Regions from separate parts of the Pseudomonas sp. FG13 genome, predicted to be linked through region 1. Evidence: predicted binding sites of a transcription regulator. Region 1 holds the regulator's gene; each other region holds the start of a gene.
What was found. The regulator FliA, encoded in region 1, starts transcription of late flagellar genes. The targets are predictions, from matches to a motif close to CTAAAGTTTNNNNNNNNNNNGCCGNTAA.
Positions count from the first base shown of each region.

Region 2: the regulator FliA is predicted to act here: its motif matches at 1,713-1,740, upstream of ACODTO_RS27205 (methyl-accepting chemotaxis protein).
Region 3: the regulator FliA is predicted to act here: its motif matches at 1,937-1,964, upstream of ACODTO_RS29395 (methyl-accepting chemotaxis protein).
Region 4: the regulator FliA is predicted to act here: its motif matches at 1,333-1,360, upstream of ACODTO_RS21620 (methyl-accepting chemotaxis protein).

Region 1 is NZ_JBMDKO010000004.1:83,648-86,746, reverse strand. Features, by position in the region: gene ACODTO_RS05600 (chemotaxis response regulator CheY) at 11-382, opposite strand; gene fliA (RNA polymerase sigma factor FliA) at 549-1,292, opposite strand; gene fleN (flagellar synthesis regulator FleN) at 1,289-2,119, opposite strand; gene flhF (flagellar biosynthesis GTPase FlhF) at 2,235-3,099, opposite strand, start outside.
Region 2 is NZ_JBMDKO010000061.1:22,589-25,687, forward strand. Features, by position in the region: gene tatB (Sec-independent protein translocase protein TatB) at 1-188, shown strand, start outside; gene tatC (twin-arginine translocase subunit TatC) at 185-979, shown strand; gene ACODTO_RS27200 (16S rRNA (uracil(1498)-N(3))-methyltransferase) at 976-1,683, shown strand; gene ACODTO_RS27205 (methyl-accepting chemotaxis protein) at 1,784-3,099, shown strand, end outside.
Region 3 is NZ_JBMDKO010000096.1:1,055-4,153, reverse strand. Features, by position in the region: gene ACODTO_RS29400 (TonB-dependent siderophore receptor) at 1-1,690, opposite strand, end outside; gene ACODTO_RS29395 (methyl-accepting chemotaxis protein) at 2,003-3,099, shown strand, end outside.
Region 4 is NZ_JBMDKO010000032.1:39,101-42,199, reverse strand. Features, by position in the region: gene ACODTO_RS21620 (methyl-accepting chemotaxis protein) at 1-1,224, opposite strand, end outside; gene ACODTO_RS21615 (fatty acid desaturase) at 1,518-2,591, opposite strand; gene ACODTO_RS21610 (AraC family transcriptional regulator) at 2,692-3,099, shown strand, end outside.

The DNA of each region.
Region 1 (3,099 bases):
CGTGGCGCCGTTAACCGATGCGTTCGAAGATCTTTTCGATCTTTTCTTTCAACGCCTGGGCCGTGAAGGGTTTGACCACATAGCCGTTCACGCCGGCTTGGGCCGCTTCGATGATCTGCTCGCGCTTGGCTTCGGCGGTGACCATCAGCACCGGGAGGTGCTTGAGTTTTTCATCGGCGCGCACATGGCGCAGCAAATCGATACCGGTCATGCCAGGCATGTTCCAGTCAGTCACCAGAAAGTCGATGCTCCCGCTGTTGAGAACCGGGATGGCAGTAGTGCCATCGTCGGCCTCGACCGTGTTGGTGAACCCAAGGTCACGCAACAGGTTTTTTATGATCCGCCGCATCGTTGAAAAGTCATCAACAATGAGGATTTTCATGTTCTTGTCCAATTCGACCTCCAAGCAGTCTTAAACGCGTGCAGCACCTGAACGCGCCATTTCAATCAATCCGGTACAGCATTCGACAACGGCCCGGGACACAACGGATCGAGACTGCGCAACACGTGCCACGCAAACCCTGCTCGCAACCTCCCCGCACCGATTGTCAGCGCGCTCGCCACTCCCCCAAACGCCCCCGCAAACGGGCGGCGCACTGGCTGTGTAACTGACTGACCCGCGATTCGCTGACCCCCAGGACTTCACCGATTTCCTTGAGGTTCAGCTCTTCGTCGTAGTACAGCGCCAAGACCAGTCGCTCACGCTCCGGCAAATTGGCAATCGCATCGGCCAGCGCGCTCTGGAAACGTTCGTCTTCCAGATCACGCGCAGGCTCCATGTGAGTACTCGCGCCATCCTCGTGCAGCCCTTCATGATCGCCGTCCTGTAACAGGTCGTCGAAACTGAACAGGCGGCTGCCCAAGGTATCGTTCAAAATCCCGTAATAATCATCGAGACTCAACTGGAGTTCGGCCGCAACCTCATGATCTTTAGCGTCTCGCCCGGTTTTCGCTTCGATAGCGCGAATGGCGTCACTGACCATGCGGGTATTACGGTGCACCGAACGGGGTGCCCAGTCGCCCTTGCGGACTTCGTCGAGCATCGCGCCACGAATGCGAATGCCGGCGTACGTCTCGAAACTGGCGCCCTTGCTCGCGTCGTATTTGTTCGCCACTTCGAGCAGGCCGATCATGCCCGCCTGGATCAGGTCTTCAACCTGGACACTGGCCGGCAACCGCGCCAGCAAGTGATAGGCGATGCGCTTGACCAGGGGCGCGTAACGCTCGATCAACTCGTACTGGGCGTCCCGTGCCGATTTTTTGTAGAGGTGGTTGTAACCGCTGGCTGTCATAACACGGGCCCTGCTGTTTGTTGCACGAGACGCTCGACGAAAAACTCCAGATGCCCACGAGGGTTGGCCGGCAATGGCCAGGTATCGACCTTCTGGGCGATCGCCTTGAATGCCAGCGCGCATTTGGAACGGGGGAAAGCTTCATAGACGGCACGTTGCTTCTGGACAGCCTTGCGCACGCTCTCGTCGTACGGCACGGCGCCGACGTATTGCAGGGCAACGTCCAGGAAGCGATCGGTGACCTTGGTCAATTTGGCGAACAGGTTGCGCCCTTCCTGCGGGCTCTGGGCCATGTTGGCCAGGACGCGGAAGCGGTTCATGCCGTAGTCACGGTTCAAGAGCTTGATCAGGGCATAGGCGTCGGTGATGGAGGTGGGCTCGTCGCAGACCACCAGCAGCACTTCCTGGGCGGCACGCACGAAGCTGACGACCGAATCACCGATACCCGCCGCCGTGTCGATCACCAGCACATCGAGGTTGTCGCCAATGTCGCTGAATGCCTGGATGAGACCGGCGTGCTGAGCCGGGGTCAGATGAACCATGCTCTGGGTGCCGGAGGCGGCCGGCACGATACGAATCCCGCCCGGCCCCTGCAACAACACATCACGCAGTTCGCAGCGGCCTTCGATCACGTCCGCCAGCGTGCGTTTGGGTGTGAGCCCCAGCAGCACGTCCACGTTCGCCAGGCCCAGGTCGGCGTCCAGCAGCATGACCCGTCGGCCAAGCTCTGCCAGAGCCAGGGACAAGTTCACTGACACGTTAGTCTTGCCGACGCCACCTTTGCCGCCGGTCACCGCGATCACCTGTACGGGATGCATGCTGCCCATGTTCGTTCTTTACCTGTCTTACTTAGACGGAGGCCACATTACTGGCTGCGCGTTCACATACGGAACATTGCCTGGCAGACCATCGATGTAGGTACAAAAAATATTCATGATTACCTCAGCCAACCTGCTTGGTCGGGCTGTGGTAGATATCAGCGAACATATCAGCCATGGCTTCTTCGCTGGGTTCGTCCTGCATTTGCACACTCACGGCACGGCTGACCAGTTGGTGGCGACGCGGCAGATGCAAATCATCCGGGATCCGCGGTCCATCCGTCAGGTACGCCACCGGCAGATCGTGACCGATCGCCAGGCTCAAGACCTCGCCCAGGCTTGCCGTTTCGTCCAGCTTGGTCAGGATGCAACCGGCCAATCCGCAGCGTTTGTAGCTGTGGTAGGCGGCGGTTAGAACCTGTTTCTGGCTGGTGGTTGCCAACACGAGATAATTTTTTGACTTGATGCCACGCCCGGCCAGGCTTTCAAGCTGCATGCGCAGGGCTGGATCGCTGGCTTGCAGGCCTGCGGTATCGATCAGCACGACGCGTTTGCGCAACAGAGGCTCCAGCGCCTGGGCCAGGGATTGACCCGGATCCACATGGGTCACCGACACGTTGAGAATCCGGCCCAGGGTCTTGAGTTGCTCCTGGGCGCCGATACGGAAGCTGTCCATGCTGACCAGGGCAATGCTCTGGGCGCCGTACTTGAGTACATAGCGGGCGGCGAGCTTGGCCAGGGTGGTGGTCTTGCCCATGCCGGCCGGGCCGACCATGGCAATCACCCCGCCCTCTTCCAACGGCTCGACTTCCGGCGTGGCGATCATCCGCGCCAGATGCGCCAGCAACATGCGCCAGGCCTGGCGAGGCTCGTGGATATCGTTGATCAGCGCCAGCAGGTCGCGGGCCAGCGGGCCGGACAGGCCGATGCGTTGCAGACGGCGCCACAGATTGGCCTGGGCCGGACGGCTGCCTTGCAGTTGGTTCCAG
Region 2 (3,099 bases), on a different contig from region 1:
AGATCCTCACGCCGACCCAACAGGAGCCGACACCGGTCCAACCCACGGCCGAACAGGCAACGGCGCCCCAGGTGCCGGTGGATGAACCCGCAGCGGTGCCGGCTGAGCCAGTCAAGCCCGTAGAGACAGCCCCAACGGCGCCGACACCGGCCCCCAACGACCCCACACAGCCGCCGCGAGCATCATGAGCAATATCCCAGAGAACGATCAGCCGATGCCGCTGGTATCGCACCTCACCGAGTTGCGCACCCGCCTGCTGCGCTGCGTGGCGGCGATTTTCATCATCTTCGCCGGGCTGTTCGCCTTCACCCAGCAGATCTATACCTTCGTCTCCACGCCCCTGCGCCAGTATTTGCCGGCAGGCGCGACCATGATCGCCACCGACGTGTCGTCGCCGTTCCTGACACCGTTGAAGCTGACGATGATGGTCTCGCTGTTCCTGGCGATCCCGGTGATCCTGCACCAGATCTGGGGCTTCATCGCCCCCGGCCTGTACAAGCATGAAAAGCGCATCGCCGTGCCGCTGCTGGTGTCCAGTATCCTGCTGTTCTACACCGGCATGGCGTTCGCCTATTTCCTGGTGTTCCCGCTGATCTTCAAGTTCTTCGCCGCCGCCACTCCGGCCGGCGTGGAGATGATGACCGACATCACCAGTTACCTGGATTTCGTCATGACGCTGTTCTTCGCCTTCGGCGTGGCGTTCGAAATACCCGTGGCGGTGGTGTTGCTGGTGTGGATCGGCGTGGTCGACGTTACGTACCTGAAGAAGATCCGTCCGTACGTGATCATCGGCTGCTTCGTGGTCGGCATGATCCTGACCCCGCCGGACATTTTCTCCCAGACCTTGCTGGCAGTACCGATGTGGTTGCTGTTCGAGATCGGCGTGCTGTTCGGCGGTCTGGTGCGTAAACGTAGCGAAGAGCCGGAAGCTGAAACGGCCGACGATCATAACGACCAGCCGCCTGCGACCCAACCGTGAACCTGCTGCTGCTCGAAGAGGCCGATTTCGTTGGTCCTGACCGGGTCGTCCTGAGCGATCGCCGCCTGACCCACATGCAGGAAGTCCACCGCAGCGCTGTCGGCGACAGCCTGCGGGTCGGACGCATCGGCGGGTCGATGGGCTCCGCCCAGGTGCTGCGCCTGGAAGCCCGCGAAGCCGAACTGCAAGTGACCCTCGACCAGCCACCGCCGGCGAAGCTGCCATTGACACTGGTGCTGGCCCTGCCGCGTCCGAAGATGCTCCGGCGGGTGTTCCAGACCATTGCCACCATGGGCGTGCCGCGCGTGGTGCTGATCAACAGCTATCGCGTCGAGAAGAGCTTCTGGCAGACGCCGTTCCTCGAGCCCGAGGCCATCCGCGAACAATTGATCCTTGGCCTGGAGCAGGCCCGGGACAGTGTGCTACCGGAGATCATCATCGAAAAGCGCTTCAAGCCCTTCGTTGAAGATCGCCTGCCGGCCATCGTCAATGGCACCCTGGGCCTGGTGGGCCATCCTGGTGACCACCCGCCCTGCCCCCGGGCACTGACGGAACCGGTCACGCTGGCGATTGGCCCCGAAGGCGGTTGGATTCCTTACGAGATCGACCTGCTGGGCAAGGCCGGCCTGCAGCCGGTGCAACTTGGCGAACGAATCCTGCGGGTCGAGACCGCGGTGACGGCATTGCTCGCCCGACTGTTCTGATCCCCTCGCCGCAAAATCTCGACAAATCCCTACAGATTTCGCCCAAGCCGCCGATATACGTCCCCATAAAACCAATTTGGTCCCTCAAGGGAGTATCAGCATGTTCCGGTGGCTTGCCCAGAGTCTGGGAAACGTAAGCGTCAATCGCAAACTCGGCTTCGGCTTCGGCCTGGTGCTGTTTCTCACCTTGATGATCGCCTTCACCGGTTGGTCCGGCTTGGGCAATGTCATCAGCCGGGGCGACAAGCTGGGATTCATTGCCAGCCTGAACGACTTGAGCAAAGACTTGAACCTGGCCAGCATCGACTACAACGCCACCCGGGGCGAGAAAGGGCCACAGCTCGTCAACGACCTGCTGGTCAAGCTTGACGCCGGGCTGAAGACCGCTCGCCAGTTGATCGAACAACCGGCCGATGTGGCCATGATCGATAAGCAATTGGCCGCCGTGGCCGAGTACAAAAGCGCTTTCGCCGAAATGACCCGCGCCACCGTCAACCGCGAAGATGCCCGCAGTAAACTCGGCGCCAGTGCCGACAACGCCGTGGCCCGCGTCGCCGAGGTGGAAAAATCACTGCTGCAAGGCGGCGACGTCACCCAATTCAACAGCGTGGTGACCCTGAGCAAAGCGGTCCAGCAAGCGCGTTACCAAGTGCGCGGCTACACCTACAGCGGCAAGAGCGAAGCCCAGCAACCGGCCCTTGAGGCCATCGACACCGTGCTCAAGCTGCTCGCACGCCTGCCGGACCAATTGCCCCAGGAACATGCTGCCAACCTGCAACAGGCCAACGATTCGTTCAATCTGTATCGCGCGGCGGTCGCGCAGTTCCGGGATTCGCAGATCGAGAACGGTGCCGCCCTTCAGCGCATGACTGAGCAAGGCCAGGTGCTGATCGACTCCAGCCAGAAACTGACCGTGTCCCAGACAGCCGTGCGTGACCACGACGTTGCCCAGGCCAAGACCGTCCTGATCGCCGCTGCCGCACTGGCCCTGTTGTTCGGCGTCATCGCCGCCTTGCTCATCACCCGGCAGATCGTCGTTCCGCTGGGCCAGACCCTTCAGGTCGCCCAACGGGTGGCCGCAGGCGACCTGAGCCACAACCTGACCTCTGAGCGTCGTGACGAAATGGGCCAGCTGCAACGCGCCATGCAAAGCATGACCGTGAGCCTGCGGCAATTGATCGGTGGCATCAGCGAGGGGGTCACCCAGATCGCCAGCGCCGCCGAACAGCTTTCCGCCGTGACCGAACAGACCAGCGCCGGGGTCAACAGCCAGAAGGTCGAGACCGATCAGGTGGCTACCGCCATGCATGAAATGACCGCCACGGTGCAGGAAGTGGCACGCAACGCCGAGGAAGCCTCCGAAGCCGCCGTCGCCGCGGATCAACAGGCCCGCGAAGGGGACAAAGTGGTCGGTGA
Region 3 (3,099 bases), on a different contig from region 1:
CCAGCCCTTGGGAGCCGACTTTGCCAGCCGCTTCCGCCAGGGTCACGCCGCCGACCGTGGAGGACGTCACGACGTTTTTCTTCAAGATATCGAACAGCGCGAGGTTGATGTTCAAGCCCGGCAGCGGATCATACTTGGCCCCCACTTCGTAGCTGCGCCCCTCCTCCGGATCGAAGGTATTACCGGCATCGTCAACGGTGTCATTCGGCTTGAACGAGCGGCTGTAGTTACCGTACAGCGACAACGTGTCGGTGGCTTTGTAGACAAGGCCAAGGAACGGCACGAAGGCATCGCCGTTGTCATCGCGATTCACTCTGTAACTGTTGCCCAGTCCTTGATCGCCGTACTGGTCGTAATGTTGGTAGCGCCCCCCAAAGACCAGGATCCAACGGTCATCGAGGTGCCAGTTGTCCTTCAAGTACAGGGAGCTGGAAGTCAATTCGTTGCGCAAATCGCTTTGGGCGGCACTGACCAGGCTAGGCTCGGGCAAGTTGCCATAGACCGGTGAAGTGATATCGAAACCACCGCGTACCGCGTTGCGGTAGGTCTTCCCGCGATACTGATCGGATACCTGGTTATCAGCACCGATCAACAGATCGTGACGCTGACCAAGCAGCTCTTGTTTGCCGATGAAATCCCAACTCGCATAACGGGTTTCATCATCGTAATGGGCACCGTTGGCTGCCCGACGCAACGTATTGCCTGTCAACGTATTGGGCTGCGCAATCGAAAGACTGTACCGATCATTGTTCCAGCCATAAGTCACGCGAGTCTTCCACGCCTCGCTCAGCTCATACTCGAAACGTGCCGTCGCCGTCTCGCGAATCCCCACGCTCTTGGCCCAGCGCTCGTCGAGGCGCTTGTCATAATCGATATCCGCCGGATGCCCATCGGTGAACACCGTCCCACGGTCGAACGGGTTGGAATATTCGTTGTACTCATAGCTCAGGTTCAACGAAGCCCGCTCACCGGTCCAGGCCAGGGACGGCGCAACCAGCGTACTTTCATTCACGCCGTAGTTGCGCCAGTAATCTTCATGACCACGCTCGGCAATCAGCCGATACGCCAGCCTGGTATCGCCCAGCGGCCCGGTGGTGTCCACCGCCATGGTGCCGCCGCCTTCGCTATAGGCCGAGCCGCTTAACGTGGTGCTTTGGGTGTATTCGGGCTTTTTGCTGATGACGTTGATCAGACCGCCAGGCTCCAGCGCGCCGTACAGCATCGAGGCCGGGCCCTTGAGCACTTCGACCCGCTCGGTGGTGGCGCTGAAGTTGTGCCCCAGGTTCGAACGCACGCCGTCGCGCAGGATCGAGCCATCGTCGTTGGTGCCGAAACCACGCTTGATCAGCGAGTCTCGCGAACCGCCCAAGGTATTGCCCTGGCTGACGCCGCTGACGAACTTCATCGCGTCGTCCAGCGAGCGCACCTGATAATCGTCCAGCGTTTGCTGGGTCACCACATTGATCGATTGTGCCTCTTCCTTGATCGGTACGTCGCTTTTGCTCGCCGTGCTGGCCTGCGACGCCGTGTAGCCCTCATCTTGAGTGATGCGGCTGCCCTGGATGTCCGTGGTGGGCAGTTCGAGTACGTCCTGGGCCCACAGCGGGCTTGCGATGAAACAGCAGGACAAAGTCGGCAATACACACTTGATGAAGACGTTGCGATTCGCGGGAGGGGTGGAACGATTCAAGACGCGGCACTCACAGGGAACGTTAATGCGAGCGAATATACTTTGAGAATGATTCCCAGTAAATACTTTCTATGGACCTCATAACCACGCCCGCCCCCTGTGGGAGCGAGCCTGCTCGCGATAGCGGTGTATCAGTCACCGCCTGCCTGGATGGGAGACCTTCATCGCGAGCAGGCTCGCTCCCACAAATCCTCCGCACATCAAACACACGAGGTGGCCAAAGCGATATCAAAACGCCCTAACTCGCTAAAGCTTTGGCCCTCGCGGTCGAATGTATTCCATTGAGAGGTTTTTTTGCCCAGGAGCTATGGCATGCAGACGTTGAAGGCTTTGTACGAGTCCATCGAAATGCAATTTTTCGATACGCTCACCAAGAAACTCTCAAGCCTTTTCCTGCTGGTCATCGTCAGCGGGTTGTTGTACTGGGTGGCCCTTAGCGCCCGTACCGACATCGTCGCGCAGTTGCGCAACGCGCAGCTCGACGCCGCCCTGCTGGGGCAGATCGAGGGCCGGCTCGACAGCCTGACCCAGGCCCTGCTGTTCGGTGCGCTCCTGACGCTGGGCATGATCAGCTTCATGGTCTGGTACTTTCGCCATCTCATCGTACGCCCCGTCACCGCCATGACCCGGGCGCTGGAGGAGATCGCCAACGGCGAAGGCGACCTGTCCAGGGACCTGCCGTTGGTGACCCATGACGAAATCCGCGTACTGGCCAGCACCTGCAACCGTTTCCTGGCCAAGCAGCGTGAAATCATCAGCAACGTCCAGGCGCTCACCGTGCACATCGCCGTGGAGTCGGCGCGCTCGCTCAAGAACATCAGCGACTCCAGCGACAGCGCCACCCACCAGGCACGCTTCGCCAAGGAAGTGATGGAGCAGAGCAACTCCGCCGTGGACCGTATCGAAGAAGTCTCGCGCCAGACCCAGGGCATCTCCAGCACCACCGCGCAGAACCTGAGCATGGCCCGCGATTCCTATGCCGAGCTGCTGGAAGTGACCGGCAACATCGGCGAAATCGCCGGCAGCCTCAATGAATTCGCCACCCTGGTGGGGGCCTTGAACCAACGTTCTTCGAGCATCAAGTCCATCGTCGGGCTGATCCAGCAGATCTCTGCCCAGACCAACCTGCTGGCCCTCAACGCCGCCATCGAAGCTGCCCGTGCCGGCGAGAGCGGCCGGGGTTTCGCCGTGGTGGCTGATGAAGTGCGAACCCTGGCGCAGAACGTCAGCCGGGCCACGGACGACATCTCACGCAACATCGACGCCATGCTCGAAGAAGTCGGTTCCACCCACGAACAGACCACCCAGATCAGCCACAGCGCCCGGGAAACCCAAAAAGTCGTTGAACGTGCCTCCGGCCATTTCGAGAGCATGATCGTTGATTTCGAATCCACCAACGGCAAGCTGGC
Region 4 (3,099 bases), on a different contig from region 1:
CGAGGCGTCGGCGGCATTGCGGGCGATTTCCTGGGTCGCAGCGCCCAACTGGTTGATAGCCGCCGCCACGCTGTTGGTGCGGGCGCTCTGTTCATCCGAACCGACGAGCGAAGCGTTGGACGACGTCATCACGCGCTGCGACAGGTCGTGCACCTGGCGGGTGGCGGAAGACACTTCGGAAATCGAGGCGTGGATCCGCTCAACGAACTGGTTGAACGAGCCCCCCAATACCGCGAACTCGTCCTTGCCTTGTACGGCCAGACGCCGGGTCAGGTCGCCTTCGCCCTGGGCAATGTCGTGCATGGCACGGCCCATGGTGGTCAACGGACGCATCAGTACCTGAATCAGCAGGCTCAGCAGCAACGCGATGGCCGCGACCGCGACGAACATTGCAATCAGCGCTGAGGTACGGAACTGGCTCAGCGGCGCATAGGCCTTGGCCTTGTCGATCGACAGGCCAATGTACCACTCGGCGCCCGGCAGGCCGGTCACCGGGGTGAACGACAGAATACGATCCTGCCCGTTCAACTCAACGTCCTGGATACCTTTGCCAATGCGCACAGGCGTGCCTGGATAGATGTCCTTGAGGTTCTTCATTACCTGGTCCTTGTCCGGGCTGACGATCACCTGACCGTCACCGCTGACCAGGAAGGCATGGCCGATGCCACCGAAGTCCACCGAGTTGATGATTTTCACCAGGGTATCGAGGCTCAGGTCGCCGCCCACCACACCCAGCAATTCGCCGCTTTTCTTCACCGGCAGGGCAATGGTCACCACCAGCCCGCCGACGGCGGCCGAATAAGGCGGAGTCAGCATGGTTTTATCGGCGGTCACCGCCTGTTTGTACCAAGGGCGCTGGCGCGGGTCGTAGCCGTCGGGCATTTTTGCGTCGGGGCGCTGGGTGAAGACACCGTTGGCCTGGCCCACGTAGGTGAACTGGAAATTCGATGTCAGCGCCGGCTGGTCCACCAGCCCCGCCAGATCGGCGGTAGCCCCCTGGTGTGCGATGTTCTGCGCCAGGTTTTCCAGTACCAGGATGCGACCGCTCATCCAGTTCTGGACGCTGCTGGCCGTCAGGTCACCAGATTGTTCGATAGAGGACTCAAGGCTGCGGCCGATGGTGTTGCGCTGCAAATAATCGTTGTAGAGGGTGAACAGGGCAAAAGCCAGAACTACCACACCAGAGGCGGCTAGAAGGATTTTATGGCTGAATTTCAAATTCATCGAAGAGGCTTCTTATGCAGGGAGTGGGGGTGCATTCCGGTTGCAACGTTCACATGCCAGCGCGGGCAGGACTTGTGGTCTGCTCCACTTTGGTGCACGCATATCAGTCTTTCGGCAAGCCCCGGGAAAAAATTAGGTTTTTTTGGGATGGCCCGACGAGAGGATGAGCGTAGTCGTTATGCACCCGCTCGCCAGGGCTGCTGCATGGCCAACGGGCGCGACCTCAGTGGCAAAGGGAATTGCTCCCTCGCCACGGACTATGGGTCTATCGACGACGTGTGAAAAAAGCCTCCTCAACCCTGAACAGCACTCACCGCTTCCTGCCTCGGTTTATCCTCGCCTACAAACCGGTTCGCCCGGCCAAAGGTGCCGAAGTCATTGAACCGCACACCCATCTCGCGCATCACCTTATGTGCCACCGGCACCGTCAGCTGACGGACGTAGAACGGCTCCTTCACCGCAAAATGATGGATCCCGTGGCTGCTGCCGAAGTTGAAGCAGAACGCCTGCAACGGCCATAGCCACCACGGGTTGAGCACCTGGGTTTGCTGGATGACATTGCCAGGTTCGACGTCGCCGTAGTAATGCATGTTGGAACTGATGAAGTGCAGGCAAAAGGTGCGCAACACGTTTGGACCGATGATCACCACCGCCGCGATATCGATCACGTGCATCATCGCCAGGGTGTCCGCCGACCAGTCAATCGATGCACCCAACAGGCTCGCGACGCCATTGGCCCCATGGAAACCGAGAAACACGTACCAGGCCCCCCAGTGCAGCAGTGCCAGCGGGAAATACACCTTCAGCGTGCGTTTGAGGATGTTGCGCTTGTGCGCCCAGGTCCTGGCCCGCAGCAGACGGATGAGGGCCGACATCACGTTGTCACCGACCATCAGCAACCGCGCCAGCCCCCACGGCTCGCCGTTGGTGATGGCCCGTTCTTCCAGGTCGGCCTCGGTGCCGGACATCTTGTGGTGATTGAGGTGCAGGTGACGGCGGATCCACGGGTTGATAGTGCTCGGCCGCGCCAGCCACACCAATCCCATCATCAGATTGTGGGGCAGGCGTTGCTTGCGAAAATACATGCTGTGGATCAGGTCGTGCTCCAATTCGTGGGTCAACGAGGCGAAAAAAGCGTTGAGCAGCAGGCACGCCCAGCCAGCCAGATGGCCGTTGATGTAAAGCAGTGCCGATCCGATCATCCCCGCCAGGGCGAACGCCAGAATGCCCGCCCCCAAGGCATCCTGATGGAGCAGGATCGGGTAGCGTCGGCGCAACTCTTCGCCATGGGCCAATACCACCTGGCGAATATGGGCGGATCGTTGTTGTGCATTCAATCGCTCGGGACTTGCGCTACGGCCATGCATGGCTTAAATCCTCTGTTAAAGATGTGCTCATCCTGACGAGCCTTGCGCCGCCGGGTGGTAGCCGTAGACGCCAACCTGTTGACCGCAAGCGCCAATCGCCATGACTGAACCGACCACCCTCGCCAGCTGGACCCGCGCCCTGCGCAAACAGCTCGATGCGTTGGGCCTGGATGGCCATGCCCTGTGCCTCGAAGCCGGGCTTGACCCACAGCTGATGGACGATCCGAACGCTCGCTACCCGCTTTCAGCCACCACCCGCTTATGGGCCCTGGCAGTGCAAACCAGCGGTGATCCGGCCATCGGCCTGCGGGTATCGCGCTTCGTCAGCCCCACGACGTTTCACGCCTTGGGTTACGCCCTGGTGGCCAGCGGCAGCCTGCGGGAAGTGTTCGAGCGCATCGTGCGCTATCACCCGGTGGTCAGCGACGCGCTGACGCTGCAACTGAGGCGCTGCGAGGACCGTTACCGCTTTACCCTTGATTTGCCCCAGGGCCACCCCGTGCCCGCT